One region of the Sinorhizobium terangae genome, then DNA from elsewhere that is predicted to be linked to it. Evidence: riboswitches for the same ligand, from Rfam matches in the RefSeq annotation. Region 1 holds a riboswitch; each other region holds the start of a gene.
The links. A riboswitch is a leader RNA that binds a small molecule or an ion and turns the genes downstream of it on or off. The one in region 1 is predicted to bind cobalamin.
Positions count from the first base shown of each region.

Region 1 (7,106 bases):
TCCAGACGTCACAGGGTTACGCTTCGAGCACTACGCGCCTCCGCTCAAGGCGGGCGCCGTCGACGCGCGACGGTTTCATTTCTGCATGCAACTCAGCGAAGTCTCCGCCAGCGACCCCGGGGATCCCGAAAGGCTTTTTCACAATCGCTTTGTCGCTCATCTGAGGCCGGTCATCGCACTCTTGAAGCGGCGCTGCGGCCTGTCGCTGCGGGCGCAGTGGCGGCTTGCTGCCGACAGTCTGGCAGGTGCCTTTCTCGAAGTCGGACGACGGTGCGGAACCGAGGAGGAGGCGATCGCGCAGGCGCTGGCGATCGTCAAGCGCGCCGGGTCTCCGCTCCACTCCGAGGCGCTTTGCTACGAGAGGATCAAAGCCACAGGGGAGGGCGGGAAAGAACTTTCGCGGACCTACAGGATGCGCGGCGGGTGCTGCCTCTATTATCGCACCGACGGCGGCAGCTATTGCGACAGCTGCGTGTTGCTTGAGCCGGAGGCCCGTCGCGAACGGCTGCGGGCGCATTTGCTTGAGACTGCTCGCGATCGAACGGGGTGAGTCGGCCCCTCATCCGCCTGCCGGCACCTTCTCCCCGTTTTGACGGGCGAGAAGGACGCGCGTGGCGCCGCCCTCGTGCCTCTCCCCGCGTGCGACCGTGGGCGGCAAGGTGGGTGCGGCGGCGTCTTTTCTAACTCAAGACGTTGCCGCAAGTGGAGACGGATCTATGGTCGTCTCCTCTTCCGCGAGCGGGGAGAGGGCTAGTCCTCGGGTTAAACCCGAGGAGAGGGGCAGCAACGATCAGAATGTGATTAATGCGCCTTGACGAACCGGTCGTTGATGAAGCCGGAAACCACCCCTAGCACGAGCCAGAAGGCAAGCGTGGTCGCGAGCGCGGCGACGGCGAACTCGGCGCCGAGGACGGCGGGTACGTTGCTGGAGATGTCGAGCGGCTGCGGTGCGCCGTAGACCTGCGGTGCGGCAATGAGCACGAGACCCGCGATCTTGGCGACCAGTTCAGGGCGCAGCGCCAGCAGGTAGAGGCCAACCGCCGAAAACAGCACCGTCGCGGCCCACCAGACCTGCCGGTCGCCGAGTTCGGCCGCGGGGAAGCCCGGTAGTTCGGGCGGAAGGCCGATCGCCGGCAGCAGGTGGACGGCAAGCCATCCGAAAGCGCCCCAGGCCGCCCCGTTCGCGAGCGTGATCGGAGAGCCGATCACAAGGCTGACGCCGGCAAGCAGCAGAGAAAATCCGGCGCCCGTCACGAGATTGGCGAGAAGCGTGCCGGAGAAACGGCTCAGGCCGAACATGATGCCGCCTTCCTCGTGATCGCCCTCATGCTCATGCGCATAGGCCGGCGTGACCGGCGAGAGCGCGGAAGCAAGCGCGCCCAGCGGCGAAGTGCTGTTCAGCGACGAATGCTGGTCGTGGCCCGCGGCTGCAGGCTCCTGCGTTGCCGGCTGATCCGCTGCCGGCGCTTCGCCCTCGTATTCTTCGGCGTGCAGGATCAGCGGCACGACGCGCATTTCCTGTGCGGCGGTCATGAAGACGCCGGCAATCAGCCCGGCCACGATCGCGGCCAGAAGTGTCTTGACGATCATTGTCGATATTCCTCAATCCGGCACGTGGCTACTCCGAAGCGCGAACGCCGCACAAACGCCACAGCTGGCGCCATTTCCGGTTTCCATGGATGCAAAACGCCGACGAAGCACGCCGGAGCGCATGCCCAACGGCAAATGCGCTCGCGTGCTATACGCCGGAGAAGCGATCCGCTCTTGTTCGAGATGGAACGCCTGCTGCACGTTTCCTTAAATCGTAGCCGATTTAAGGATAAAAACATGCAGCAATTCAAAGTGCTACAGCGTCCTTTGCGCGTCCGAAAAGACGCGCGGCGCTGTAGTGCGTTCCATGGCATCGATCAGTGGCAGGGGAAGCCGTAGGAATGGCGGGTGTCGTGCGCCGTATCGTGCAGAACGGCCGAATTCGCGAGGCCTGCACCGAAGACGAGGAAGGCGCCGATCAACAGGGCGGAGATGCCCGCGACCAGACGATCGTTAAGGGAGAGCGAAATGCTCGAAGCTGTAGACGTAGCCATGACAACCTCCGTGATGGCGTTGGGACCTTTCCCGGGTTGGGCACTGTGCCCGCATCGCTTGGCAGGTTTCCTGGCTCACGGCGTCAGGTGGTTTGCACCAAGGATTTGCCTCGCCTTCCCAGGATCGAACCGCCCTCTCGCGGTCTTTCCCAGTGGCTTCTTCCGGATCGCTCCGGAATGGCAAATTCACGCCGTTCTACAGTCGCGGGGTCGGCCGTGATTAAGATGCCCAGGTTGGGTCCATCCGTCACGTTCCCGTTTACTCCCGGAACGCGTTCGCTTTCCGAGAACCAATCGATCCCCGATGATTAGGATCGGTCGCGGGCGATGTCAATTGAACTTGCGGCTTCTCCCGTTGCATCCGCGACAAATTCACGAAGGATCATGTGCTTATAGGCCGCGACGATGCGGTCGCCCTGGGGATTGTCGACCGAGACTGCGAGCCGCATCGTGCATTCACCAAGATGCATGATGAGGAAGGCGGCATCTTCGATTCTTTTGCGTGGCGTTTCCGGCTGAACCCTTGCCCAGGTTTCGGCAAGCAAGCGTCCATTTGCCCGGCTTTCGGCGAGTTCGATTTCGCGCAGGGTCTTGTCCGCCTGCATCGCCGACCAGATGTCGCGCATCACCGGCTCGGCGAGAAACATATCGTAGTAGGTGTCGAAGAGCACCGAAAAGGCGCTGCGCAATTCGGCGAGCGTGGTGATTTTGGCGAACTCGTTCGCGATACAGTCCCGGCTGGCGGCATTGTAGCGTTCGGCAAGGGTGCTCACGATCGCCGCCTTGTCGGGAAAATACTGGTAGAGTGAGCCGATGGAGATGCCGGCCATCTCCGCGACCTCGCTCATGCGCATGGCGTCGCTGCCTTTTTTCTCGATCAGCCTGGTGGCGCAGGAGAGGATATGCTCGACGCGCTCGCGGCTGCGCTTCTGGCTCGGCGTGCGGCGAAGGCCTGGTTGCTCTTCCGTTGGCCCCACGCCCGGAGTTTGCTCTTCAATCATGAGTATCGCTCACATTCTAGCTTGACTGGCAAAATACGAGGATTTATCACATTTGCAAATGTGAGGACTGCTCACATCTGCGATGTTCCGGCTGCAGCCGATACCTGGAGTGTTGTGCAATGCTTGCCCTGATTCCCGCTTTGGCTTTCGCCGCCGTCATCGGTTCCGGCCTGATGGCCGGTCTGTTCTTCATCTTCTCGGTCTGCATCATGCAGGCCCTGTCGCGGTTGCCGCCCGAGCAAGGGATTGCCGCGATGAACGCCATCAACGATGTGATCCAGAATCCGCTCTTTCTCACGACTTTCATGGGAACGGCACTTCTCGGGCTGATTCTCGTCGGCGCTGCCTTCTTTACTGGAGGGCAGGGTAGCTGGCTGCTTGCGGCCGGCGGCCTTGTCTATGTCGTCGGAACGTTGCTGGTGACGATCGTCTTCAATGTGCCGTTGAACGATGCGCTTGCGGCAGCCTCAGGGGAGGCCGCTCAAGAGATCTGGCAGAAGCGGTACCTGACGGATTGGGTCTGGTGGAACCACGTCCGGACATTCGCCTCGATCGGAGCGCTGGCACTGTTCGTGCTAGGCTTCGCGCGGAGCTAGCTCTCCAAGGAGTCAGCGTCCGGTGTAATGCGCCTCTCGCCGTTCTTTCCAGGCTAGCAGCCCCTCGGTGAGATCATGGCTCGGCACCATGCGCCCGAATTGTTCGCTCTCGTTCAGCAGGCCTTCGCCGATCGTCATGTTGAGGCCGCGCGTGACCGCGGTGATGATCGCCGCCACCGCAAGGGGCGAGTGTCGTGTGATGCGGAGAGCCAAGGCTCGGGCGGAAGCGATGAGGTCTTCGTGCGGCACGATCTTGTTGACAAGTCCCAGTTCGAGCGCCTGGCTCGCGGAAAATTCGTCTCCGGTGAGAAGCAGTTCGAGCGCGCGCTTGCGGCCGGCGAGGCGCGGCAGGCGCTGGGTACCGCGAAGGTTGGGGGCATGGCAAGCTTGATCTCCGGCTTGGCAAAGCGTGCGCGCTCGCTGGCGATCGCGAGATGGACGGCTTCGGTGATCTCGCAGCCGGCGCCATAGGCAAGGCCGTTGACGGCCGCAATGACGGGCTTCGGCAAGCCTTCCAGCCGGGCGGTGAGCCTTTGTCCGCGCCGCACGAAATCGCGAACGGCTGCATTTACGCCCTGCGCCACGCTGCGGGAAAACTCGTGGATATCGCCGCCGGCTGAAAAGGCGCTCTCTCCGGCGCCAGTGAGGATGACCGCCTGGACGGTGTCGTCGACTTCGATCAGGTCGAGGAGGGAAAGGAGCCGGTCTACTAATTCGTAGTTCAAGGCGTTCAGTTTATCCGGCCGGTTGAGGGTGAGCAGCGCGACGCCGTCGGTGACGTCGAAAAGCACTGTATCGGACATGGCGATCTCCCGTGGCGTTGACGGAAGCAGGCTAGGCGAGCGATAAACAGATGTATATTCACTAGTCGGTATACATGACCATGACAGCCTCTTCCTCCACCCGCGACCGTATTGTTTCCGCCGCAGCCAAGCTTTTCTATGCGGAGGGCATCCGCGCCGTCAGCGTCGAGGCGCTGGCGGAAGCAGCCGGCGTGACGAAGCGCACGCTCTATTATCATTTCGACAGCAAGGACGATCTGATTGCTGCCTATCTCGACGGCCGCGATCAGCCGAACCTCACGCTCTTCCAGAAATGGTTTGCCGAGACCGAGGGCGATGTGGCGACAAAGGTGGAGGGTATCTTTCGCAACCTCGCCCGCGCCGCCCGACACCCGAAATGGAAGGGCTGCGGCTTCCTGCGCACCTCCGCCGAACTGGCGAATATGCCGGGGCATCCCGCGATGCGCATCGGGGCAGCGCATAAGAAGAAATTCGAGAACTGGCTACGCCAGAGCCTCGAAGTGGAGGGGATAGACGGCGCAGGCGTACTTGCGCGTCAGGTTCTACTGCTCCTCGACGGCAGCTTTGCCGTCGTTTTGCTCCATCGCGATCCGAGCTATATGGAGGCAGCGGGAATGGCGGCGGCATCGCTGATCAGAAGCGCGCTGTCCAACCGGTGACGCCGGCCAAATGGAGGAGAGCATGGCAGTCCGACGCATCGTGCCCAATTTTCAGACATCCGATCCGCCGCGTGCGCGCGCTTTTTATGCCGATCTGCTCGGTCTCGAGGTGGTGATGGATCATGGCTGGATCCTCACCTTCGCAGCGAAGGGCGGCTCCGCCATGCCGCAGGTGAGCTTCGCCATCGAAGGCGGCTCGGGAACGCCGGTGCCGGCGCTCTCGATCGAAGTGGATGACGTGGACGAGGTCTATCGGAGCGCGAAGCACGCCGGTACGGAGATCGTCTACGATATCACCGATGAGCCTTGGGGTGTGCGGCGGTTCTTTCTACGCGACCCGTTCGGCAACATCGTCAATATCCTTTCGCATTCAGCGGAGCTCAAATCGCGCCCCGCCTAGGCGAACATTCACACGGTCGTCAGGGCGTTGGCGACGTCGGCCACAAGGTCGTCGGGATGCTCGATGCCGATCGACAGGCGGATAGTCGACTCGAGCACGCCGATCCGCTGGCGCACTTCGATCGGCACGCCCGAATGCGTCATCGCGGCTGGATGGCTTGCAAGCGATTCCGTGCCGCCGAGGCTGACGGCGAGCTTGAAGATCTGCAGCGCGTTCAGGAAGCGGAACGCGGCATCCTGGCCGCCGGCGATGTCGAAGGAGAAGGTCGAGCCGGCGCCGGTCGACTGGGCGGCAAAGACGCGCCCGACAGGTGAGGCCTCGTCGTGGAAGGGGAGGTAATGGATCCGCTCGACCTTCGGATGGTCACGCAGGAACTCGGCGACGATGCGGGCATTGTCGTTCGCCTTGTGCATGCGAACAGCAAGCGTTTCCAGCGAGCGGCCGAGCATCCAGCATGAGTGCGGATCAAGCTGAGTGCCGATCGCGCCGCGCAGCGCCTTGATCTGCTTTATGATGTCCTTCGGCCCAAGCACCGCACCGGCGATGAGATCGGAATGGCCGCCGATATATTTGGTCAGCGAGTAAAGAGAGAGGTCGGCACCGTGGTCGATCGGGTGCTGGAAGACCGGGCCGAGCAGCGTGTTGTCGCAAACGACGATCGGCCGATGCCCCTGTTTTTCGCCGATCGTGTCGGCAACGCGGCGTATCATGGCGATATCGACGAGGCTGTTGGTGGGGTTGGCGGGCGTCTCGACGAGGATGACGGCGACGCGTCCCTTTGTCATCGCCTCTTCTGCCGCTGTCCTGACGGCTGCCTCGTCGATCCCATCGGCAAAACCGACCGCCGAGACGTTGAGATTGAGGAAGGTCTTGGCGAGCAGCGTTTCGGTGCCGCCGTAAAGCGGTTGCGAATGCAGGATGGAGTCACCCGGGCGCACGAAGGCGAGCAGCGTCGTCGCGATTGCCGCCATGCCGGACGAGAAGACGGCGCCGCTTTCGGCCCGCTCAAAGACAGTCAGCCGGTCCTCAACGATTTCGCTGTTTGGATGATTGAAGCGCGAATAGACGAGCCCTGCGCCAACGCCCGCCGGCGGTTCGCGCCGCCCCGAAACGAAATCGAAGAAGTCGCGGCCTTCCTCGGCCGAGCGGAAAACGAACGTGGACGTCAGAAATACCGGCGGCTTGACTGCGCCCTCCGAGAGTTCCGGATCGTAACCATAGTTCAGCATGAGGGTTTCGGGGTGCAGCTTGTGGTTGCCGATGTGGGTCTTGGAAGGATGGGGCGCGGTCATGGCTTTTCTCCTCGAAGGAACTCGACTAACTGCCAAATTATATCAGACGCTTGGACCGATCCTTGCTATTTGCGATCACTTCGCTTTGATGGGAGCAAATATTTGCCGGAGCCGAAGAGATATGACGCAGAAAATTGCCGATGAAATGGATCGCCGGATTTTGAAGGAATTGCTGGCCGACGCCAGGATTACCAACAACGAACTCGCCGAGAGGGTTGGGCTGTCGGCTTCGCCCTGTCTCAGGCGCCTGCGACGGTTGGAGGAAAGCGGC
Region 1 is NZ_CP121659.1:2,395,502-2,402,607, reverse strand. Features, by position in the region: gene QA637_RS11460 (IucA/IucC family C-terminal-domain containing protein) at 1-550, shown strand, start outside; gene QA637_RS11455 (CbtA family protein) at 802-1,590, opposite strand; gene QA637_RS11450 (CbtB domain-containing protein) at 1,908-2,084, opposite strand; cobalamin riboswitch at 2,128-2,394, opposite strand; gene QA637_RS11445 (TetR/AcrR family transcriptional regulator) at 2,393-3,085, opposite strand; gene QA637_RS11440 (anthrone oxygenase family protein) at 3,205-3,681, shown strand; partial or broken gene QA637_RS11435 (crotonase/enoyl-CoA hydratase family protein) at 3,694-4,484, opposite strand; gene QA637_RS11430 (TetR/AcrR family transcriptional regulator) at 4,565-5,143, shown strand; gene QA637_RS11425 (VOC family protein) at 5,166-5,543, shown strand; gene QA637_RS11420 (cystathionine gamma-synthase family protein) at 5,552-6,835, opposite strand; gene QA637_RS11415 (Lrp/AsnC family transcriptional regulator) at 6,957-7,106, shown strand, end outside.

Region 2 (7,106 bases), 750 kb from region 1:
TCGCGCGACTCCGAAAGCGCATCGAAAATGCGTGCGGCCCTGCAGCTCGTGCGTGAACTGGCGCCCGACCTCGAAGTCGACGGCGAGATGCACGGCGACTCGGCGATCTCCGAGATCCTGCGCCAGCGTGTGATGCCGGACAGCGCGCTCAACGGCGAGGCCAACCTGCTCGTGTTCCCCAATCTGGATGCCGCCAACATCACGCTCGGTGTGGTCAAGACCATGACGGACAGCCTGCATGTCGGGCCTATCCTCCTGGGTTCCGCCCTGCCCGCGCATATTCTTTCGCCGTCGGTCACATCACGCGGCGTCGTCAACATGGCTGCTCTTGCGGTCGTCGAGGCAAGCCATCCGGTGTAACGGAAAGGCACACGTCGGGCCGCTGACCCGGGCGGCCCTGACGTTTACCCCGATCGAAATTCAACCATGAATTTAGAAAGGGCAATAGTTTGCAGCGTTTACGAAATATTGCACTAGACAAAGCATGCCCCCATTACCATGCTTATCTAGGGGCAAGATTCGGTGTTGGGCATGACGGATCAACAGGCTGTCCTCGATCTATTGGACATTGTGGAGTACGGGGGCTGCGCCGAACCCGAGCAATTCTTCGCGTTGATGCGCCGCACTTTCAAGATCGCGCATCTGCTATACTTGGAAGCGGAGCCCCTTGCCGACGGACTAAAGGTATGCCGTCTGCACCACACGTTCGGCGCCTATGCCGCGGAAATCTATCGAACGAGAGCCCTCTACCGCATTGATCCTATCCTGCGGCTTGCGCTTGGTGGCGTGAGACCTGTCGAATGGACGACCGCCCGCAGACGATTCCCCGAGTGCGAACCGCTCTTCCATGCAGCGGAGGAAATCGGGCTTTCGACAGAGGGCGTTGCGCTGCCGCTGCCGTCACCTGCCGGGCGCATGGCGCTTCTCGCCATCAACGCCAACATGTCGCCTGCGGAATGGTCGATCTATCGGCGCTGCCATTTGCGTGACTTCCAGCTGGCCGCCAACCTCTTCCACGCATCGATGTTGGAACATGCGGCCACGGCAGGGGCGATCGATGAGCGCGACATGCGACTGACGGGCCGCGAAACCGAGGTGCTGACCTGGTCGGCGGCCGGCAAGAGCTATTGGGAAATCGCCACGATCCTCGGCATATCCGAGCGTACCGTCCGCTTTTTCATGACCAATGCGCGCCGCAAATTGAATGTCGTCTCCAATACGCAAGCCGTGGCGCAGGCAGTTCGCCACGCCCTGATCCCCACTATCTGACGGGTTCAAATTAACCATTGCGGTAGCCTCTGGACAAAAGCCCCGCAAATTTAGTGGGAAAAAATCTCCTTTTGAACTGTCACTACCGACAGTTACATGTGTCGGTTCAGCCTGACAGCATCTGCCCATCGCGCAAAAACGATGGAGCGAAAGATGATCAGGATTGTGAACGGTAACGCTCGCGGACAGCACCCGCGGGCCATCGACGAAATGTTCCGGCTGCGCAAGCGCGTGTTCCATGACTTCCTGAAATGGGACGTGAAGACGGACGGCGAGTGGGAAATCGACCATTACGACAAGGCGAACCCCCTTTATGTAATGTCGTACGCACCGGATACCGGAAAGCTACGCGGATCGCTGCGGCTGCTGCCGACGCTTGGGCCGAACATGCTGGACGATACGTTTCCGATTCTGCTCGGCGACAATCCCGAGATCCGTAGCGCTTCCGTGTGGGAATCGAGCCGCTTCTGCATCGATCCGGATATCTCGCAGGATCGCTCGTCGAACCAGGTAACGGTCGCCGCTGCGGAACTCATGTGTGGCGTGGGCGAACTGGGCCTTGCCTCCGGCGTCAGCCATATCGTCACGGTCACCGACGTCTTCCTCGAAAGAATGTTCCGTCGGATGGGTTGCCCCGGCGAGCGCATTGCCGATCCTCACCGGATCGGCTCCGTCTTCGCCGTGGCAGTCGCGTGGGAAGTGACGCGAGAACTACTTGAAACGATGAAGCATGTCGCCGCAATCGAGGGCACCGTGCTCGAACGCCCGATGTCGCTCGAAACAGCACGGGCCGCCTGATCCTTCTCGCCGGGCCGCCGTCGCGGCCCGGTCTATTCTCTCTTGCTGCGGTGCCCTGTTAACGCAAACTCTCCCTGGACGTTGCGCTGTTACGTCAACGCCTTATGATATGGATAAACAGGAGTTGGCGGTCGCGAAAGTCCTTGAAGAACGGATCGCGCACCAAGGCAGAAGAGACGAGAGCCAGTGCCCCGGATCGTCATATCCCGGAACTTCAAATCCGTGGCGGTGGCCCTGCTCCAGCTGCTGTTGGCGGGCGCTGACGGTGCGTCGGCCTCGACTGTTTGCGAACGCCTGAATGCACGGCTCACTGATCTCTCCACGGCCGTCAACCCAACCGCTAACCTGCGCGATTTCACGGGTGCCGTTTCCCGCCAGAACATCGAGCTCCGCCGGGCGAAGAACGAGCGACGCCGGATGGAGTGCGGCACCGGCAGTGTCGTCGTCATCGGTGGTGACAATGATGAGGCATGCGCGGCGCTGGATGAGACCATCGCCCGCATGGAGGACAACCTTCAACGGCTCAAGGCGCACCGCCACTCGTTGATATCTGGCGACACGGGCGACACGCGCCGGCGCATTCTCGCGGCGCTGGAACTGAACGGCTGCCATGACGAGGCCAATGCCCACGATCCAGTCGAGGAGCAGGACGAGTTCGCGAGTGCTGCGGTCGATGATGCCGAGCTCCCCCGCAATATCCTCAGGGATCTTTCGCCGGACAGCGAAGATTATCCGCTGCTGGGTGACGACAGCGAGACACAGGATTTTCCCCTGCTGCACGAGGAGCCCATGGGCAGCCTCAGGACAATGTGCGTCCGCACCTGCGACGGGGCCTTTTTCCCGATCTCGTCAAATGCAACGCCCGCGGACTTTGCCCGTGACGCCGAGCTGTGTCAGGCACGCTGCCCCGGTGCGCAGACGGAACTCTACTACCACGTTCTCGCTACGGAAGAGAGCGACCAGATGGTCTCGGCCTTGACCGGAAGGCCTTATACCGAGCTGCCGACGGCCTTTGCCTACCGGACGCGCGGCGTCGGTGCGCCAGGAGTTTGCGGCTGCCGAATCCCGGCTAGTGCGGCGACAGAAAATGGCAGGAAGGCGACGACCGGCAGCGAGCCGTCGGTCATCACGATCAATGGCGACCTGAAGCCGGCCGCGGGATCGGTACAAGCAAAGCCGGTGCGGGAAAGGCCCTACGACCCGGCGAACAGCAAGGTCCGTGTCGTGGGCCCGGCATTCCTGCCGCAAGAAAAAAGCGCGATCGACCTCAAGCACCCGCTCGGTCCGGGTTACCAGCCGGTCCAGGGCAACTGAGCCCATCTGCCGCATGCTGTCAAAGCAGTGGAGATACTGAGCTTATCGTATTGAATTCAGATGCTGTTTGCCTGTGGGACGCCCCACGCTTCCTCGAAGACAAGGTCCTCGAGCGGCAGGCGCTGACGCCATCCCTTCACGGCGAGTTCCGGCTGCTGATAGAGCTGATCGACAAACCCAAGGCAGAGCCAGGCGACGATTTCGATGTGCTCGGGAATACCGAGGATCGACTTGATCTCCTGCTCGTGGAAAATGCTGACCCAGCCGACGCCGACACCTTCCGCGCGTGCGGCGAGCCAGAGGTTCTGGACCGCGCAGACGGTCGAATAGACATCCATCTGCGGATTGTGCGTCCGTCCCAGCACGACCGCGCCACCGCGCGTGCGATCGCAGGTGACGCAAATGCTGAGCGGTGCCTTGCGAATGCCTTCAAGTTTCAGCGATCGGTATTGTGCCTGTCTCTCGCCGGAAAACATCAGCGCCGCTTCCTCGTTGGCGCGCTCGAACGCCTCCCAGACCTTCGCTCGCGTCACCTTTTGACGAACGAGCACGAAGTTCCAAGGCTGCATGAAGCCGACCGATGGCGCGCTATGGGCGGCACCAAGCAGACGGGTAATGAGTTCGTCCGGCAGCGGATCGGGAAGGAATTCATCACGCACATCGCGGCGTGTTTCAATGGCGCGGTAGACGGCGTCTCGCTCGTCCGGCGAAAAGGCTCCAGCCGCCGTCAGGCAGCCGCTCGGGTCAGGCCGCATCGTTCGATCCCCAACAATGCACAACCTCCCGCCGTCCGCGCGGGGCCGGTCTATCTCGCCAGGCCGGTCTTCTGACTCTGGTTCATCCAGCCGCGCCGCCTTCCCAAATCACTTGAGGATTCAGTGGCAATGTCCTGAACAAAATTCAGAACTTGTATTCGCGCGACCGTCCCCATCACAGCGTTGGGCACGTACCGGATTTGCACCGGCTTCCCGATTCTCCCGCCGTGGCGGGCACCTGACGGCCGCATATGGGCACAGCCGACGGCGAAAGGCAAGACGAGCCAAGCGGCTCGCCTCACCCAAAGCCTCCGCGCGGCATGGAGAACCGGCGCCGCGTCAAAGCGGCGCCGCCGGATGCGGGGAGCCATCGTAGGCGCCCCAGATTGATTGGTCGAAGCAGATCACCGAACCCGTCATCAAACCGGATTCCGCCGAGGAAAGATAGGCGCAGGCGCGCGCCACCTCGGCCGGATCGACAAGGCGGCCGAAAGGTTGGTTGGCTGCGGCCTTCTCCAGCCAGTCCGCAGGTGCATCGTGATATTCGCGTTGGATGCGATCCTCCCCCTCCGATGCCATCCAGCCGATATTGAGGCCGTTGACGCGGATACGGTTGCGCAAAAGCGCGTAGGCCGTGTTCTTCGTCAGCGTCTCCAGGGCGCCTTTCGAGGCGCAATAGGCGGCAATGAAGGGCTGGCCCGCCTTGGCCGACATCGAGCCAATGTTGACGATCGTGCCCTCGATCTTCTCGCGCCGCATTACCTTCACCGTCTCCTGCATGAGGAAGAAGGGCGCGCGCACGTTGACCGCGAACATGCGGTCGAAGAGTTCCGGCGTGGTGTCGAGGATCGTGCCACGGTCGGTGATGGCAGCGGCATTGACCAATGCGTCCACCCGGCCGAATTCCCTGTCGCAAGCCGCAACAACCTTGCGGGCGTCGTCGACCCGCTCGAGATCGGCGGCCACGTAAATCACCTTGGTGCCGGTCGCCTTGCCAATCTCGGCTGCTCTTGCCTCGCCTTTGGCAGCGTTGCGCCCGCAGATGATGATGCCGGTTGCGCCCCGTTCGGCAAAGAGCGCCGCGATCGTTGCACCGAGCCCCTGTGTGCCGCCTGTCACGATAGCGACCTTGCCATCAAGGCGGCCATAGTCCGTGCTCATGTAACTCCTCCTCTATTTCGCTTCCAAGCTCCCGCACTCCTTAGCGTCGGGAGTATCGCCCCGTCGCATTTCTCAGCTTCTCTTTTTCTCCGCCTGCGCGGCCAGTGCCTCCACGAAGGATTTGGTTTCCCAATCGGCCGCCAGCGCTTCATGCATCAGCTGTGCCTGCGTTTTCGGTGCCAGGCCGCCCAGCGGCGGGTCGCGATCGAGATTGGTCGGGAACGAGTAGCCTTCGGCGCAAGAAGCGATCGCATTGGCAATCTCGCCGGCCGAGAGCCTTCCGTCCGCTGCAAGAGCCTTCAGGGCCGGATAGAGCATGGCGCACATCCGCTCGCGATCGACCGTTTCCATCGCCCGTCCGAAGGCGGAGGAGACCTGGAGGAGATTTGCCACGCGCTTGATGTCTGCCGACCGGTTGGTGCCCGCCGCATGGAAGAGCGCCGGGTTGAAGAACACCGCATCGCCCTTCTCAAGCGGAAGCTGGACGTGGTTCTCGTCGAAATATGCTTTGAACTCCGGCCTTTTCAGCGCGAGATAGCCGGGCAAATAGCTCTGGCTGTAAGGCAGGAACAAGGTCGGCCCGCTTTCGACCGGCATGTCGCAATGGGCAACGGCGCCCTGCAGCGTCAGAACTGGCGAAAGCTTGTGCACATGTGCCGGATATTGCTCGATGACCGCCGACGTCTGGAAACCGAGATGATAGTCCCGATGCGCCGACTGTGCCGCGCCGCCCGGATTGACGCGGTTGACCTGCGCCGTCATCTGGTAGTTCGGCCCGAGCCAGGCCTCGCTGACGAGCGCGATGACCGCGTTGCCGTAGTAGGCCGCGAAATTTTCGGGAGAGCGCAGGCAATGCTTCTCCAGCGAATTCCAGATGCGGTCGTTGGCACCGGGCTTGGCGAAGTGGTCGCCGCCGCCACTGTTCGTGCGGTGTTGCTCCTCGATGATCTCGTCGAAAACACGGCTTGCTTCGTCGATAATGCTTGTGTCGGTGAAGGCGCGCTTGAACACCGCAACGCCCGGCCCTTCGGCCAGCACCGCGCAAATCTCCCCCAGAGCTGCGCGCCGACCGTCATCCGTCCTGCAATCGGCAACGAGGCTGGCACTGTCATAGATCAGGATGTTCTTTTGGCAATCGGCTGCATGCGGATAGTCGATCGGGTTGGTGCGGCGCTCGACCTCGGCGCGGAACGCCTCGATGCTGCAGGATTCCTCCGTCAGCCATACGCGTTCGACGCGCCTCCTCGCCGTGTTGTCGATCTTCATCCGATCTCCTCCTCGAGAAAATACAGTACCGACTATACGTCTCGCCCGCTTCTGGGATAGAGCAGGAATCCATCAAAAAACCATCACAAGGCTTGTTCGTGGCACATCCGTTTCTGGTCAAGGATATCGCATTTCAGGCAGGTGTGAGCACGGCCACGGTCGACCGGGTGCTCAATGATCGGACGGGGGTGCGCCCGCAGACGGTAGCGCGCGTCAAGGCGGCGATCCGCGAGCTTGAGAAGCAACAGGCGGGCATGGAGATCCAGGGTCGGAAATATGCGATCGACGTGGTGATGGAAGCGCCGGAGCGCTTTACCGACGCCGTGCGACGCGCTTTCGAAAATGAAGCGACGACCTTCATGCCGACGATCTTCCGCTGCCGCTTTCATTTGGCAGAAACGATGCGAGCACAGGAGATCGCGCAATTGCTCGACCGGATCCGCCTGCGTGGCACCGATGGCGTCGTCCTCAAGGCACCGGATGTGCCCGAAGTGACCGCTGCCGTGGCGCGGCTCGAAAGCGCGGACATAGCGGTGGTGACGC
Region 2 is NZ_CP121659.1:1,646,246-1,653,351, forward strand. Features, by position in the region: gene QA637_RS07780 (NADP-dependent malic enzyme) at 1-360, shown strand, start outside; gene QA637_RS07785 (helix-turn-helix transcriptional regulator) at 532-1,269, shown strand; gene QA637_RS07790 (acyl-homoserine-lactone synthase) at 1,423-2,067, shown strand; gene QA637_RS07795 (DUF2865 domain-containing protein) at 2,254-3,381, shown strand; gene bluB (5,6-dimethylbenzimidazole synthase) at 3,438-4,136, opposite strand; cobalamin riboswitch at 4,181-4,393, opposite strand; gene QA637_RS07805 (SDR family oxidoreductase) at 4,476-5,297, opposite strand; gene QA637_RS07810 (phytanoyl-CoA dioxygenase family protein) at 5,370-6,563, opposite strand; gene QA637_RS07815 (LacI family DNA-binding transcriptional regulator) at 6,662-7,106, shown strand, end outside.
Region 2: it holds a riboswitch for cobalamin, as region 1 does, so the genes downstream of both, bluB (5,6-dimethylbenzimidazole synthase) here and QA637_RS11450 (CbtB domain-containing protein) in region 1, are expected to answer to the same signal.

Region 3 (7,106 bases), 530 kb from region 1:
ACCGCCATCATGCCCAGTCCGAGCGCAACGGCATCGACGCGGGCGCCGTAGCCGAGAATGAAGCCGCGCTCTTCCAGCCGCCTGACGCGCTCGGACGTTGCCGGCTGGGAGAGACCCACCCGGCGCCCGAGTTCCGAGATCGCGATGCGCCCGTCCTCCTGCAGCGTTTCGAGGATGGCGATGTCGGTTGGATCGAGGATGCGATGATTTTCCAAAGTGATAACCGGCCTTCAATTCATCGGAAATCGGAGCTGTTTTCCGATAGTTCTGCATTCCCGCCGAAAAGGAAAGCCGTCATCCTCGCTCTGCACAACCATAGGAGAAATCATGACGAGCATCATCATCCTGCCGGGGATCGGCGGCTCCGGCGAGGCCCACTGGCAGACGCTCTGGGAGAAAGAAGATCCGCGAATGGAGCGCTTCCAGCCAACGAACTGGGAAAAGCCTGATCTAACAGACTGGATTTCCGCGCTGGAGCGCTCGGTCGCCGCGGCGCCTAAGCCGCCGATCCTCGTGGCGCACAGCCTCGCCTGCCTCCTCGTCGCGCACTGGCAGCAGGTTTCCGCGCTGCCGGTCACCGGCGCATTCCTCGTGGCGGTCCCCGATCCGCAAGGAGCCGCCTTCCCCAACGAGGCGAAGAGCTTCGCGAACCCGCCGACGGAAGCGCTTCGTTTCCCCTCCCTCATCGTCGCCAGCGCCGACGACCCCTACGGCAGCCTCGACTACGCCCGCCTCCGCGCCCGCCAATGGCAAAGTCGCCTCGCCGAAATCGGCGCATGCGGCCACATCAATGGTGAAAGCGGGCTGGGTAACTGGACGGAGGGCTTTGGCCTGCTGACGTCGTTTGCCACGGAATCCGCGAAGATGGCGCCGCCGAAGATGTGAGAAACCAACCTCCTACGCTGACAACGCACCTTACCCCTGCCGCTTGAGGATGGCGATGAAAGCGAGGCCGCCGGCAAGGCCGGTGACGACGCCGATCGGCATGTCCTCGGGCGCCATGACGACGCGGGAAACGAGGTCGGCAATGATCAGGGTAAGTGCGCTGGCAAAGGCCGACAGCGGGACGACGCGGACATTGTCGCTGCCGGCGAAGAGGCGGACGAAATGGGGGATCATCAGCCCGACGAAGCCGATCGCGCCGGAGAATGCCACCATGACGCCGGTAAGCAGCGCGGTGACGACGAAAAGCATCAGGCGGAAGCGGCGCACCGGAATGCCGAGCGTCATCGCCGTCTCGTCGCCCATGGCAAGCGCGTTGATCTCGCGCGCCCGGATGGTGAGCCAGCCAAGGCAGACGGCGAGCGCCAGCGCCGGATAGACGAGATGCGGCCACTGCGCGAGGCCGAGACCGCCGAGCATCCAAAAGATGACGGTGTGAACGGCACGCGGATCGCCGAGAAAAATCAGGAGATTGCCGGCCGCCGTGAGCGTGAAGGCGACCGCGACCCCGGAAAGCACGAGGCGATCGGCACCGGTGCCGAGTACGCGGGTGACGAGCGCCACCAGTGCCGTGGCGCCGAGCGCGCCGCCGAAGGCGAACAATGGGACCGTCGCGAGGCCGAGGATAAGGCCGGTGTGGAGCAGCGCGACGATCGCGCCGAGCGCCCCGCCGGCCGAAACTCCGAGCAGATGCGGGTCGGCAAGCGGATTACGCGTCACCGATTGCAGTACTGCGCCGGTGACGGCAAGCCCGGCGCCAACGAGCCCGGCGAGCGCCACCCGCGGCAGACGCACATCCCAGACGATGCTTTCGCGGCCGGTCGACCATAGCACCTCGACGCTGCCCGGCACGATCTTGGAAGCAATAATCGACCAGACGGTCTCGACCGGGATCGGCGCCGAACCAAGCGAAACGCCGGCGGTGACGGTCAGGCAGAGCAGAAGCAGCGCCGCGAGGATGAAGAGTGCGGTTTTCACGTCGGTTGGAGCTTTTACGGGTATCTCGGAGTGGAGAGGATGATGCAGCCAGATGCGGCATCATCGTTGAGAATCATAGGGTTGCCAGCCCTTCTTCATGCGATTGCATCGTCTGTCGCTCTCCGTAAATAACGGTGCGCGCTCAATGAGCTGCCAGGATCTTCCCCGCGCCACCGACGCGGCGCTGCTAGGTTCCTGTGACGAGCGCAGAAATGAGCCAAGCTGGGGCCCTGGCTGAGTGAGATCGCGCCGCCGAGAACCGTCCAGCGATTGAGGCTGGTTTTTGCACACGCCACGGCCCCTCACATCGCCTCGGCATGAAAACTCTCCGCCAGCCGACGGATCGCCTCGATATTGCGAGGGCCCGGCGTCGCCTCGACATAGTCGAGCACGACGAAGCGGTCGTTTTTCACCGCGTCCACGTTCTTGAAGGCCCGATTGTTTTTCATGAAGGCGATCTTCTGCTCCGCGGTCACCTCGCCGTAGTTGACGATGACAACCACTTCCGGATTGCGGTCGATCACCGGCTCCCAGGAGATCTCCGTCCAGCTCTTCTCGACGTCGTCCATGATGTTGACGCCGCCGGCTGCCTCGATCATCGCGGTCGGGATGCCGTAACGCCCGGAGGTGAAGGGCTTTTCCTCGCCGGAATCGTAGACGAAGACACGCGCCGGCCGCCGCTCGGCGCCCTTGATCCTGGCCGTGATCTCGGCGAGCTCGCCGCGATAGCCGGCAACCAGCGCTTCCGCCCTGTCCTCGACGCCGAAGATGCGGCCGAGGTTCAGGAGGTCGACAAACATGTCCTCCATCGTCGGCTTGCCCTTCGCCATGATGTGGACGCAGCTTTCTGTGAGTTCGTAGACCTTGATGCCAAAGGGCGCGAGCGTCTCCGGTGTCACGTCGCCGCCAACCTTCATGCCGTAGTTCCAGCCGGCGAAGTAAAAATCGGCGTCGGCGTTCAGCAGCACCTCCTTCGTCGGATATTTTTCCGCAAGCTCCGGCAGCTCCCTGATACCCTCGCGCAGACGCTCGTCCAGCGTCTTCCAGCCGGAAACGCCGGTGTAACCGACCATGCGATCCTGCAGCTTCAAGGCCAGCATCATCTCCGTGAGATTGACGTCGTTGGAGACCGCACGCTGCGGCGCCGCGTCGAAAGCGACCTCGCGGTTGCAGCTCTTGACGGTGACGGGATGAGCGAGCGCAGGCACGGCGGCGAGGACAAGCACGCCGGCGGCGAAAAGAAGTTTGTTCATCGGATGGCTCCTGTGGAACGGGAAGATCGCGCGACGGGCATTGCGTCGGGCTGCGAGAGCGCGAAGGAAAAGCGGGAAACATGGCCCGCGGCATCGCCATGCGCGGTGGCATGGACGCCGAAGGCGGCCGAAAGCGCCGCGGGCTTCAATACGGTCTCCGGCGGGCCGAAGGCGGCAAGCCGCCCCTCTGTCAGGATCGCGACATCGGTCGCGAATTCGGCCGCGAGATTGATGTCGTGCAGCGTCGTAACGATTGTCAGCTTCAGCGTCTGCAACAGGTCGAGAATTTCGAGCTGATGGCGGATGTCGAGGTGGTTGGTCGGCTCGTCGAGGATGATGATCTTCGGTTCCTGGGCAAGCGCCCGGGCAATGAGCACCCGCTGCTTCTCGCCGCCCGAAAGCGTGGCGAATTGGCGGGGCGCGAGATGGGTAAGGTCGAGATGCTCGAGCGCTTGCGCCACCCGCTCACGGTCGCGATCGCTCCAGCCGCTGATCCCCTCCCGGCGCGGGATCCGCCCCATCATCACGACGTCACGGACGCTGAAAGGGAAATCGCCCGGCATTTCCTGCAAGACAACGGCAATCGTTCTTGCCGCCTCGCGCGCACTCATCGCCCAGAGGTTCACGCCGTCGATCCCGATACGGCCGGCAGTCGGTTCAACCGCGCGGTAGAGGCAGCGCAAGAGCGAGGTCTTGCCGGCGCCGTTCGGGCCGATAATCGCGAGTCGGCTGCCAGGCGCGATCGAAAAGCCGATATCGCGGACAAGCCGAAGGCCGGGGCGCGGCCCCCACTCCAGTTTTTCGACGCTGAGGCTGGCGCCCGCGCCGGTCTGAAGAAAAGCATGAAGCGATTCTTCGCCCGCTTTTCGCTGCAAACTACTGAATTCATCGCTCATGAAAATGCCCTCCCCGCACTCACTGCAGCCACCCCGCCGTCTCCTCGGAAACGAGGACTGCCGCCGGAATGCGCGCAAGGCCCTTGCCCGTCAGGCTCAAGGCGGGACGCGGAAAGGGGTCAAACGCCTGGCCTTCGGCATAGGCGGCGGCGAAGCTGACAAGATCGTCGATGTCTTCCTCCGGCGAGATGTCGCCGAAGAGATAGGTCGCCCTGGCGGTCGCCTGGAAGGCGATGGTGCAAGGCCGCGTGCAGGCCGCCATCGCAACTGTGCCGGCGATCGAAAAATCCCGGTCGAGCGGCCGGCCAAGCGCGGAAACGCTGTGGTTCAACTGAGCGAGCAGCTCGGTGCCGGGACGGCATGGGCCCCCGGGGAAGCGGCAATCGGTGCAGAGAGTTATCTTGTGCTGTCGGAAGTCTGAATTCGCCATGGCTTGTCTCCGCCGGGCTGGGCCGGAGAGAAAATGGCGAAGATGCAAGGAGACGGTTGCCCGCCAAGCAGAAGCCAGTTCTTTTCCATCGGAACACCCCGTCCGTTGTGGTTGATCGGTTCGATGGCAGGTCTCCTGGCTCGCGGGTCGCCGCGCATCCACGTCTTCCCGGCTTTTCGCCAGTGACATGGTGTGAATGCGCTTTCCGCTCACAGTTGCGGGGGCAGCCACGGTTTCGGCCCCTCCTGGGTCGTCCTCACCGTGTTCCCTTTTCAGCCGCTTCCGGGTCAGGAAAGCAGCACCATCGCCGCCTTGGTGGCACGAATCGCGGCGCGAGGCAACCGGGGATGGATGGCGAAAGGACATATCATGGGTGGTATCCCGTTGAGGCTAGCCGTTCTGTTACTTAATAACATAACATCGCACAAGACAGAAAATTCGCCATGGGCGTTAATTTGCCGTTGTCATTGACTGTGAACCGAGCAACGCACGCCTTCGCAGAGGACAGCCGACGCACCAGAGCATTCCCAGCGCTAGAGCATTTTGCAGTCAGGTGGGAAACGAGGCGCAGGTGGCGAGATCGCCAACTGGTACATAAGGAACTGTCTGAAGGACCCGGCGCGGTCCCGGTATCGTCAATGCGCTCAGCGCAGCGGCCAGACCCACATCAGCATCGGCACGGCGACGAGCACAATGACGATCGAAAGCGGCAGACCGAGGCGCGGGTAGTCGCTGAAGCGGTAGCCGCCCGGCCCCATGACCAGCGTGTTGCACTGGTGGCCGATCGGGGTGAGGAAATCTGAGCCTGCGCCGATCGCCACCGCCATCAGAAAGGCATCCGGCTTGTAGCCGAGCGCCGCGGCAAAACTCGCGGCGATCGGTGCCATGACGAGCACCGTGGCGGCATTGTTGAGGAAGGGCGTGACCGCCATTGCGGCGATGAGGATGAGCGCAAGTGCGCCCGCGGGCGGCAGGCCGGCAGCGATGCCGCTCAGCCAGCCGGCGATAAGGTCCGACCCACCGGTGGTGCGCAACGTGTCGCTGACCGGGATCAGCGCCGCCAGCATGACGAGGATCGGCCCGTCGACCGCACGGTAGACGTCGCGCAGCGGGATGACGCGGAAGATCACCATGGCGAGCGCCGCCGCGAAGAAGGCGACCGGCACAGGCACGACTCCGATCGCCGTTGCCCCCATGGCGGCTGCGAGAACGAGCAGCGGCACCGTCGCGCGTCGGATGGTACCGAGCAGGATTTCCCGCTGGGCGAGCGGCAGGCAGCCGAATTCCTGCAGGAACGGCGGCAGGTCGCGCCGTGTCCCCTGCAGCACGACAATGTCGCCGGCCCGCAGCCGGATGCTGCCGAGTCGCTGCTTCAGCCGCTCGCCCTGGCGGCTGACGGCAAGCAGGTTGATGTTGTGATTGTTGAAGAGCGCAAGCCGCTGCGCAGACATGCCGATGAGCGGAGAGCCGCTGGCGATCACCGCCTCGATCGCCTCGATGTCGGCCGGCGTCTTGCCGTTGTTGGCCGTGGGCGACCTGTCGCCGGAAATCTTGAGCTTCGCCTGGGAGACGATACGGTCGAGCGCCGCCGGCCCGCCTTCGAGCAGCAGGATATCGTCGGCCTCGATGATGGCGTCCGGCAGCGGCGCCAGATGCGTGCCGCGGCGGAAGATGGCGAGGACGACCGCACCGCCGTCGCCGAGTTTGACGAGGTTGCCGAGCGGCTTGCCGATCATCGGCGAACCGTTCGCTACGACCGCTTCAGAGGTATAGTCGGTGATCTCGATCGCCTGGTTGACGGAAACCTGCTGGCTTTTGCGCTCCGGCACCAGGCGATAGGCGAAAAGCAGGAACACCGCGCCGACCACGGCCAGCGAGGCGCCGACCGGGGTAAAGTCGAACATGCTGAAGCTCTCGCCGGTCAGGTCCTGCCGCATCCTCGACACGACCACATTGGGCGAGGTGCCGACCTGGGTCATCAGCCCGCCGATCAGCGAACCGAAGGCCATCGGCATCAGGAAGACCGAGGGCTGGACGCCCGACCGCCGGGCGAACTGGAAAGCGACCGGGATCATGATCGCCAGCGCGCCGATATTCTTGATGAAGGCGGAAAGCATCGTGACGGTCACGACAAGAAGCGCAAGCTGCGCCCTTACCGAGGTCAGGTCCGGCAGGAAGCGCTGTATCGCCGCATCGACCACGCCGGAGCGGGCAACACCGGCGCTGACGATCAGCGCGCTGCCGACGATGATGACGATATCATCGCTGAAGCCTGTAAAGGCGCGGTCGAAGGGAACGATGCCGACCGCGACCGAGAGCATCAGCGCCGAACAGGCAATGAGGTCGTAGCGGAAACGGTCCCAGATGAAAAAGGCCATCATGGCGCCGATTACGAGAAACGAAAGCGACTGTTCGGCGGTCATGAGCTGTACCTGAAGCAACGCGGATCGTACGAAAGCCTCTACTGCATTTCCCCCCAAACCGAAATCGACTGAAGGAATAAAAACACGCAGCGGCGAGTCTGATCCACTACATCGTCCAAAGCGTCTATCGAATGCAACTGAAATACCGACAGATTCATGTCGCAGCGCTGTGGATTACCAGAAA
Region 3 is NZ_CP121659.1:1,866,160-1,873,265, forward strand. Features, by position in the region: gene QA637_RS08805 (Lrp/AsnC family transcriptional regulator) at 1-215, opposite strand, end outside; gene QA637_RS08810 (RBBP9/YdeN family alpha/beta hydrolase) at 328-885, shown strand; gene QA637_RS08815 (FecCD family ABC transporter permease) at 916-1,920, opposite strand; gene QA637_RS08820 (ABC transporter substrate-binding protein) at 2,223-3,173, opposite strand; gene QA637_RS08825 (ABC transporter ATP-binding protein) at 3,170-4,069, opposite strand; gene QA637_RS08830 (DUF1636 family protein) at 4,089-4,499, opposite strand; cobalamin riboswitch at 4,608-4,820, opposite strand; gene QA637_RS08835 (SLC13 family permease) at 5,144-6,922, opposite strand.
Region 3: it holds a riboswitch for cobalamin, as region 1 does, so the genes downstream of both, QA637_RS08830 (DUF1636 family protein) here and QA637_RS11450 (CbtB domain-containing protein) in region 1, are expected to answer to the same signal.

Region 4 (7,106 bases), 1.9 Mb from region 1:
GCGTTGACAATCTGCTGAACGACACCAGCATGATGACGCTTACGCTGCGCGCATTCGGTCTCGAGGAGGAGGGGGACAGCGTACGCAAGCTGAGAAAAGTCCTGACGAGCGATCTCAGCGACCCCGACAGCTACGCCAATTCTCTCAAGGACGAGCGTTACGTGACGCTCGCCAAGGCGTTCAACTTTGAGCCTGACGGCTCGCTCGGCGCGCCCAAGCTTGCACAATCCGAGGCCGAAATCCTCAATACATCGAAGGCCTATGTCATCGAAAAGAGCCGCTTTGGCACGGACGAAGATAAGGCCAAGGCGCAGGAAGAGGCGAAATACTACAGTGCCGAGATGCAGAAGATCGAAACGCTCGACGATTTGCTCGGTAACCGGCGCCTGGTCGATTTCGTCCTTGTCGCCGCAGGCATTGATCCCGAGACCATCGAGACCAGCTATCTCAGGGAGATGTTTGTTTCCGATCTCGATGACCCGGAAAGCTTCATCAACACGGTGGACGACACCCGCTATCGCGAGATCGTGGCCTCTTTCAATTTCGACGGCGAAGGAAAGCTTGCGCGCGGAGCCGCAGGCCAGATCCAGACCCGGCGCGGCATCATTGCCACGATGGATCTTTACCTCAATCAGACGCTGGAAGAAAACGCCGGCGAGGACAATGCCGGTGTGCGCTTGGCGCTCTATTTCAAGCGCATGGCTACCGACGTCAACACGGTTTACGACCTTCTTGCCGACAGCGCCTTGATGCAGGTCGTCAGAACCGCCTTCAGCATCCCGCAGGAGATGGCAAGCAGCGACATCGATGTTCAAGCCGAATACATCAAGCGCGTGATGAACATCGAGGATCTCCACGATCCCGAGAAGCTCGATAAGCTCCTGCAGCGGTTCACAGCGCTTTATGACGTCGAGAACAACACCGATGTCTCTCCCGCCGCCACGATCCTGTCAGGCGGTGGCGGTTTCGGCATCAGCGCCGATACGCTGATGCAGCTGACGCAGCTCAGGCTGGGCGGTTAGATCACATAGACCTTGTGCGCAACACCTTGTCTGGATTCATGATGCCTGCGGGGTCGAACGCATGCTTGATCCGCTGCATCAGTTCGATCTCGATTTCCGGGCGGATTTCCGCGAGCTCATCGCGCTTCAATTGACCGATGCCGTGCTCGGCCGAGATCGATCCGCGATACTTCAGCACGATGCCGTGGACGATGGCGTTCATCTCGCGCCAGCGGTCAAGGAAGACCTGTTTGTCGGCGCCGACCGGCTGCGAAATATTGTAATGGATGTTGCCGTCGCCCATGTGGCCGAAGGCGCAAATACGGGCGCCGGGTATCGCTTTCATGACGGCGGTGTCGGCCTCGGCCATGAAGGCGGGGATGTTCGATACGGGCACTGATACATCGTGCTTGATCGAGCCGCCTTCCGGCTTCTGTGCCGGCGACATGCTTTCGCGCATGTGCCACAGCGCCTTGCGCTGCGTCTCGCTCGTCGCGATGATCGCATTTTCGACGAGACCATTGCTGACGCCCGTCTCGAGCACACCCTCTATCATGCGCTCGGCGCTCTCCGCGGAATCCGAGGTCGAAATATCGATCAGCGCGTACCAGGGATGGACTGTCGGCATCGGATCGCGCACGCCCGGAATATGCCGGGAGGTGAACTCTATGCCGATCCTCGGCATGAGTTCGAAGCCCGTCAACGCCGGTCCGCAGAGGGTCGAAGCACGATCGAAGAGGGCAAGCGCATCCTCGACGCTCCTAAGGCCCGCGAATGCCACCTGATGGCCAAGCGGCTTCGGGAACAGCTTCAGTACCGCACCGGTGATGACGCCAAGCGTTCCTTCCGCGCCGATGAACAGGTCTCGAAGGTCGTAGCCCGTGTTGTCCTTCTTCAATCGGCGTAATCCGTCCCAGATTTCGCCGGTCGGCAGCACGACCTCCAGCCCCAGGCAGAGCTGGCGCATATTGCCGTAGGCGAGCACGGCCGTGCCGCCGGCATTGGTCGAGAGATTGCCGCCGATCCGGGCGGAGCCTTCGGAGCCGAGCGACAGCGGGAAGAGGCGTCCGGCATCGTCCGCCGCCTTCTGGACATCGGCAAGGATACAGCCGGCATCGGCCACGATGACATTGCCGACGGGATCGACGTCGCGGATGCGGTTCAGCCGCTCGAGCGAAAGAACCATGTCGGCTTTTCCTTCGCGCGGGATCTGGCCGGCCACATGTCCGGTATTGCCGCCCTGCGGGACAATCGCGGTACGGGTCTGGCTTGCCAGGCGCATGATGCGCGAGACCTCCTCGACGGAGCCTGGCCTGAGCACGAGCGGCGTGGTGCCGTGATGGAGCCCGCGTGATTCGACGAGATAAGGCGCGGTCTCCGCCGGACTGCTGAGCGCGTGGCCGCTGCCGACGATGTCGATGAAAGAGGCGATCAGTTCGGGAGAAAGTATGGTCGTCATGATCGCTCCTTCGTTTTTCGGCGAATTGTTCAGCCCCTGGGCGCCGCTGCCCGCTGCAGGCGGTCGATGATTGCCTCTCCGAGGCCTTCTTCCGGCACGCGGCCGAAGGCGATCGTTCGAGCACCGCTCGCATCCGCCTGCTTCATGTAGTCGAAAAGGTTGGCGGCCGCCTCGCGAAGATTGCCGCCGGGGCTCAAGTCCAGCACGATCGTCGCTTCGCCCTCGCCGGGAAGCGGCCTGCCGCCGAAGCGGATCAACGCCTCTCCCGCCCGGACATCCTCGGCATTCAATCTTACGGTCGCTCCCGGAGCGTAATGTGACGCAAGCATGCCGGGCGCCTCGATCGTCGCGCCGGCGCTGTCCGGCCGCACGACCTCGCACCCTGTGAGCTTCTCGATCTCGCCGGCGTCCAACCCGCCGGGTCTCAGGAGCCGCAGTGTGCCGCCTTCAACCTTGATGATTGTGGACTCAAGCCCGATTCCAGCCGGGCCGGCATCGAGGATGAGCTTCAGCTTGGAACCGAGGTCGGCCTGAACATGGGCTGCGCTGGTGGGGCTGATCTTGCCGGAGGTGTTGGCACTCGGCGCCGCAAGCGGGCGTCCGAAGCGAGCGATCACCTGCCGTGAAAAGCCAGCAGGCATGCGGATGCCGAGCGTATTGAGCCCGGCGGAAGCGAGCGCGTGGACGGTGCTCTCCGGCCGTTGCGGCAGGATAAGGGTTAGAGGACCCGGCCAGAAGGCGTCCGCAAGCTGGCGCGAAATCGGGTCGAACGTCACATGCGCCTCGGCCATCGCCATATCCGAGACGTGGCAGATCAATGGATTGAAACGGGGCCGGCCCTTCATCTCGTAAATGCGGCTGATCGCTTCGGGGTTTGTCGCGTCCGCCGCAAGCCCATAGACCGTCTCCGTCGGGATCGCGACCGGCTCGCCCTCGGAAAGAACGACGCAGGCGTGCTCGATCGCCCGGGCCGGTTCTGTGCGTGTATCGATGATTTCGGCCATGACGGTTCCGTTTGCCTTTCCGTCGCCTCCTTTAACGGACGTGCCGGAAAAACAGAACGATTTTCTTCGCCAAGGCACGTCACCCAAAAGTGCGCAGCGGTTTTGGGATGACGACATGTATGAAAACAAGAAGCGCACGTCGCCCAAAAATGTGCAGCGGTTTTGGGACAGCGACATGCATAAGAGCAATGCCGACCGTGTCGGTCAAAGGCTGCGAATGATCTTGCGCAGTGCGTCGTCCCGTGCGCCCAGCATCAGGACGTTCTTCAGTGCTATCTTCGGATCCTGCGTTCGGAAGATCAATCCGTTGCCCCGCACATTGCGGTTGATGACCATCTGCCCTTCGTCACCGCCGGGCTCGATGGCGACGGCGAAGTACATGCGCGAATAACCCCTCTGTATCCGATCGAAAAAATGCGTCTCGTCACCGAGATCGGAGAAGAAGTTCGCGAAATAGAAGGCCCAGGTGACGTCGTGCGAACGCTCGAGGTGCGTTTTCGCGGCGGTCACATGGCAGTAGCCGAGATGCGGACTGTTCGGCAGGGTGCGGTGAAAGACCATCTTCGGGAATTGGATCGAAGAATGGAAAGCGTTGATCCGCTTGTGGGTAGTCTCCCCGGCCGCCGAAAGCTTCCGCCCGGTTTGCTCCGCAACCTCCTCATGCGTCAGGTAACGCCGCTGCTCGGCCATCCAGTGCCGTCGGCGGTCGATCCGTCCGGTCCGCAGGAACTCCGCGTGGGGTGTGGCCTTTGGTGCGGGGATCACGGCTCTCGTGCCGGTATCATAATATCTCAGTCTAGCCATCCGCGCCGGCGCCATCCTTGTCCGCGAAGCGAGTTGATCTCCCCGAATGCTAGTCCTTCAGGGTTAACAGATGATTTTTCAACACATTTTGTCGATGGTATCCGCTTCGAAGGTGTGTCGTAAAATGGCCAGTCAAATTCGTGCCCGGGATGACGCTGCCGAAAAAATCATCAGTTGCTTACATTTTCCGCTATCACATTGTTTATAATAAATAATATCAATCCCCAAATTTAGGATCGATGAGCGGATATCGTGTCGTCTTTCCGGGAGCCGATGTCGTCAATCGGCAAATGAAAAGATGCTGGGCGCGCTTAGATATGGACACTCAAGGTGCCGCTCCAGGGAGGGCGGAGAATTGGGAAGCCGGTCAGATCCCGGCGCTGCCCCCGCAACGGTGGTGGAGCGAAAGCCACGGCAAAAGGCCACTGGACGGTGTGTCCGGGAAGGCGCCGGGCGGGTCCCTTTAGGGGCCACTCCAGAGCCCGGAAACCAGCCTTGGGACGAAAAATCGACCGTAACTGGTTGCGGCGGGCAGCCGGATCGGAGCCTTTGACGCGCCGGCATCATTGTCGGCGTTGGTTCCTGTCCTGCCTCTGCGAACTGATGAACGAGGACAGGACATGGACATTCAGAACGATATGCTGCGCCGGCTCATAAACCGTCGTGAGGGCTATAGCCTCGACCGGGCCTTCTACACCGACCCGGAATATTACCGGCAGGACCTCGAGCACATCTGGTACAAGGACTGGCTCTTCATCGGTCACGACTGTGAAATTCCGAAAGCCGGCAACTACTTTACCGTTCAGGTCGGCGACTATCCGATCGTCATCGTCCGCGACCGGCAGGGAACGATCCGGGCGCTTCACAATTCCTGCCGCCACCGCGGCTCGCGCGTGTGCACGCAGCACAAGGGTTCATCGGCCAAGCTCGTCTGTCCCTATCACCAGTGGACCTACGAATTGGACGGCAAGCTGCTTTTCGCGCGGCAGATGCCCGAAGGGTTCGATCCGGCTCAGCACAGCCTGAAGCCGGTCCATTGCGAAACGGTTGGCGGCTATATCTTCATCAGCCTCGCCGACGAGCCGATGGATTTCCAGCCGTTCCGGGAGACGGTTGCCGGCTATCTCGCGCCGCATAGACTCGGGGAGACCAAGGTCGCCTATGAGAGCACGATCGTCGAGAAGGGCAATTGGAAGCTTGTCTGGGAGAACAACCGCGAGTGCTATCATTGCGCCGCCAACCATCCGGAGCTTTGCCGTACCTACCCGGAGGCCCCGACGGTGACGGGCGTCCAGGGTGCCATGAACGACCCGGAGATCGGCGCCCATTGGGAAAGGTGCGAGGCGGCAGGCCTTCCGAGCAGCTTCAGGATTGCACCAACCGGCCAATTCCGGATGACGCGGATGCCGCTGATCAACGGGGCGGAGAGCTACACCATGTCCGGACAAGCGGCCGTTCGCAAACCGCTTTCGACCGGCGTCAACGAGCGCGGGATCGGCACGCTCTTGCTCTTCCACTACCCGACGACCTGGAACCATGTGCTCGGCGATCACGCGATCACCTTCCGCGTGCTGCCGCTTGGACCGGAACTGACGCAGGTCACCACCAAATGGCTTGTCAGCAAGGACGCCGTCGAGGGCGTCGATTACACCATCGAGGACCTTACCCACGTTTGGACCGAGACCAACGACCAGGATCGCCAGATCGTCGAGGAAAACGCCTTCGGCATCCGCTCGCCGGCCTATGAGCCCGGCCCCTATTCGGCCGAGCACGAGGGCGGCGTCATGCAGTTCGTCGAATGGTACTGCAATTTCATGCAGAACCGCCTGCAAGGCGACGTCGCTCCTCTTTCGCGGGTGGCATGACCATGGAAATGGGCTCTTCCTTCCGCCATTTCGATGAGCTTCATCCGTGGATCGATCGGCAGCATCTGCTCGAATGCATATCGGCCGTGGTCGAGACTGCGGACGTGATGACCTTCACCTTCCGCTCGGACAAGCCGGCCTGGTTCCGCTACCTGCCGGGGCAGTTCGTCACGCTGGAACTGCCCGTCGGCGAGGAACCGGTGATGCGCACCTACACGCTGTCATCCTCTCCGTCCCGCCCGCTCTCGGTTGCCGTCACCGTCAAGGCGCAGCCGGACAGCACCGGCACGCGCTGGATGTTCGACAATCTGAAGCCGGGCACGAGGCTGAAGGCGCTCGGGCCGCTCGGCGATTTCAGCTTCGTTCGCCATCCGGGGGATAAATACCTGTTTATCTCGGCCGGCTCGGGTGTCACGCCGATGATGTCGATGACGCGCTGGATGGCGGACTGCGCGCCGGACACGGACATCACCTTCATTTCCTGCGCGCGTAGGCCGGAGGACCTCCTGTTTCGTTCCGAGCTGGAGGTTCTCGCCCGCCAGATGCGGCGGTTCAATCTTGGTTTTCTCGTCGAAGGCCATGAGGCGCGCCATGGCTGGCATGGGCTACGCGGTCGCATAGATGCGACAAAATTGCCTCTGCTCGCGCCGGACTTCCTGGAGAGGACGGTGTTTTGCTGCGGGCCTGAGCCCTTCATGCGCGGCGTCAGGGAGATGCTGAAGGGTGCTGGCTTCGATATGGCGCGCTATCACGAGGAGAGCTTCCAGCCAGCCGCCGCACCCGCGGCAGAGGAGCTTGCGGTGCGCGCCGGGGCGGGGGTTTCGGCGGAGGCGGCTCGGGTGACCTTTACCATGAGCGGCAAGGACGTGACGGTGGTGCCTGGCCAGACGATCCTGCAGGCCGCCCGCGCCAACGGCGTCCGGATCGGTGCGGCCTGCGAGGGCGGCATCTGCGGCACATGTCGCGTGATGAA
Region 4 is NZ_CP121659.1:516,712-523,817, forward strand. Features, by position in the region: gene QA637_RS02405 (DUF1217 domain-containing protein) at 1-1,022, shown strand, start outside; gene QA637_RS02410 (FAD-binding oxidoreductase) at 1,024-2,460, opposite strand; gene QA637_RS02415 (L-threonylcarbamoyladenylate synthase) at 2,490-3,464, opposite strand; gene QA637_RS02420 (DUF6656 family protein) at 3,669-4,268, opposite strand; cobalamin riboswitch at 4,580-4,780, shown strand; gene QA637_RS02425 (aromatic ring-hydroxylating oxygenase subunit alpha) at 4,889-6,133, shown strand; gene QA637_RS02430 (FAD-binding oxidoreductase) at 6,130-7,106, shown strand, end outside.
Region 4: it holds a riboswitch for cobalamin, as region 1 does, so the genes downstream of both, QA637_RS02425 (aromatic ring-hydroxylating oxygenase subunit alpha) here and QA637_RS11450 (CbtB domain-containing protein) in region 1, are expected to answer to the same signal.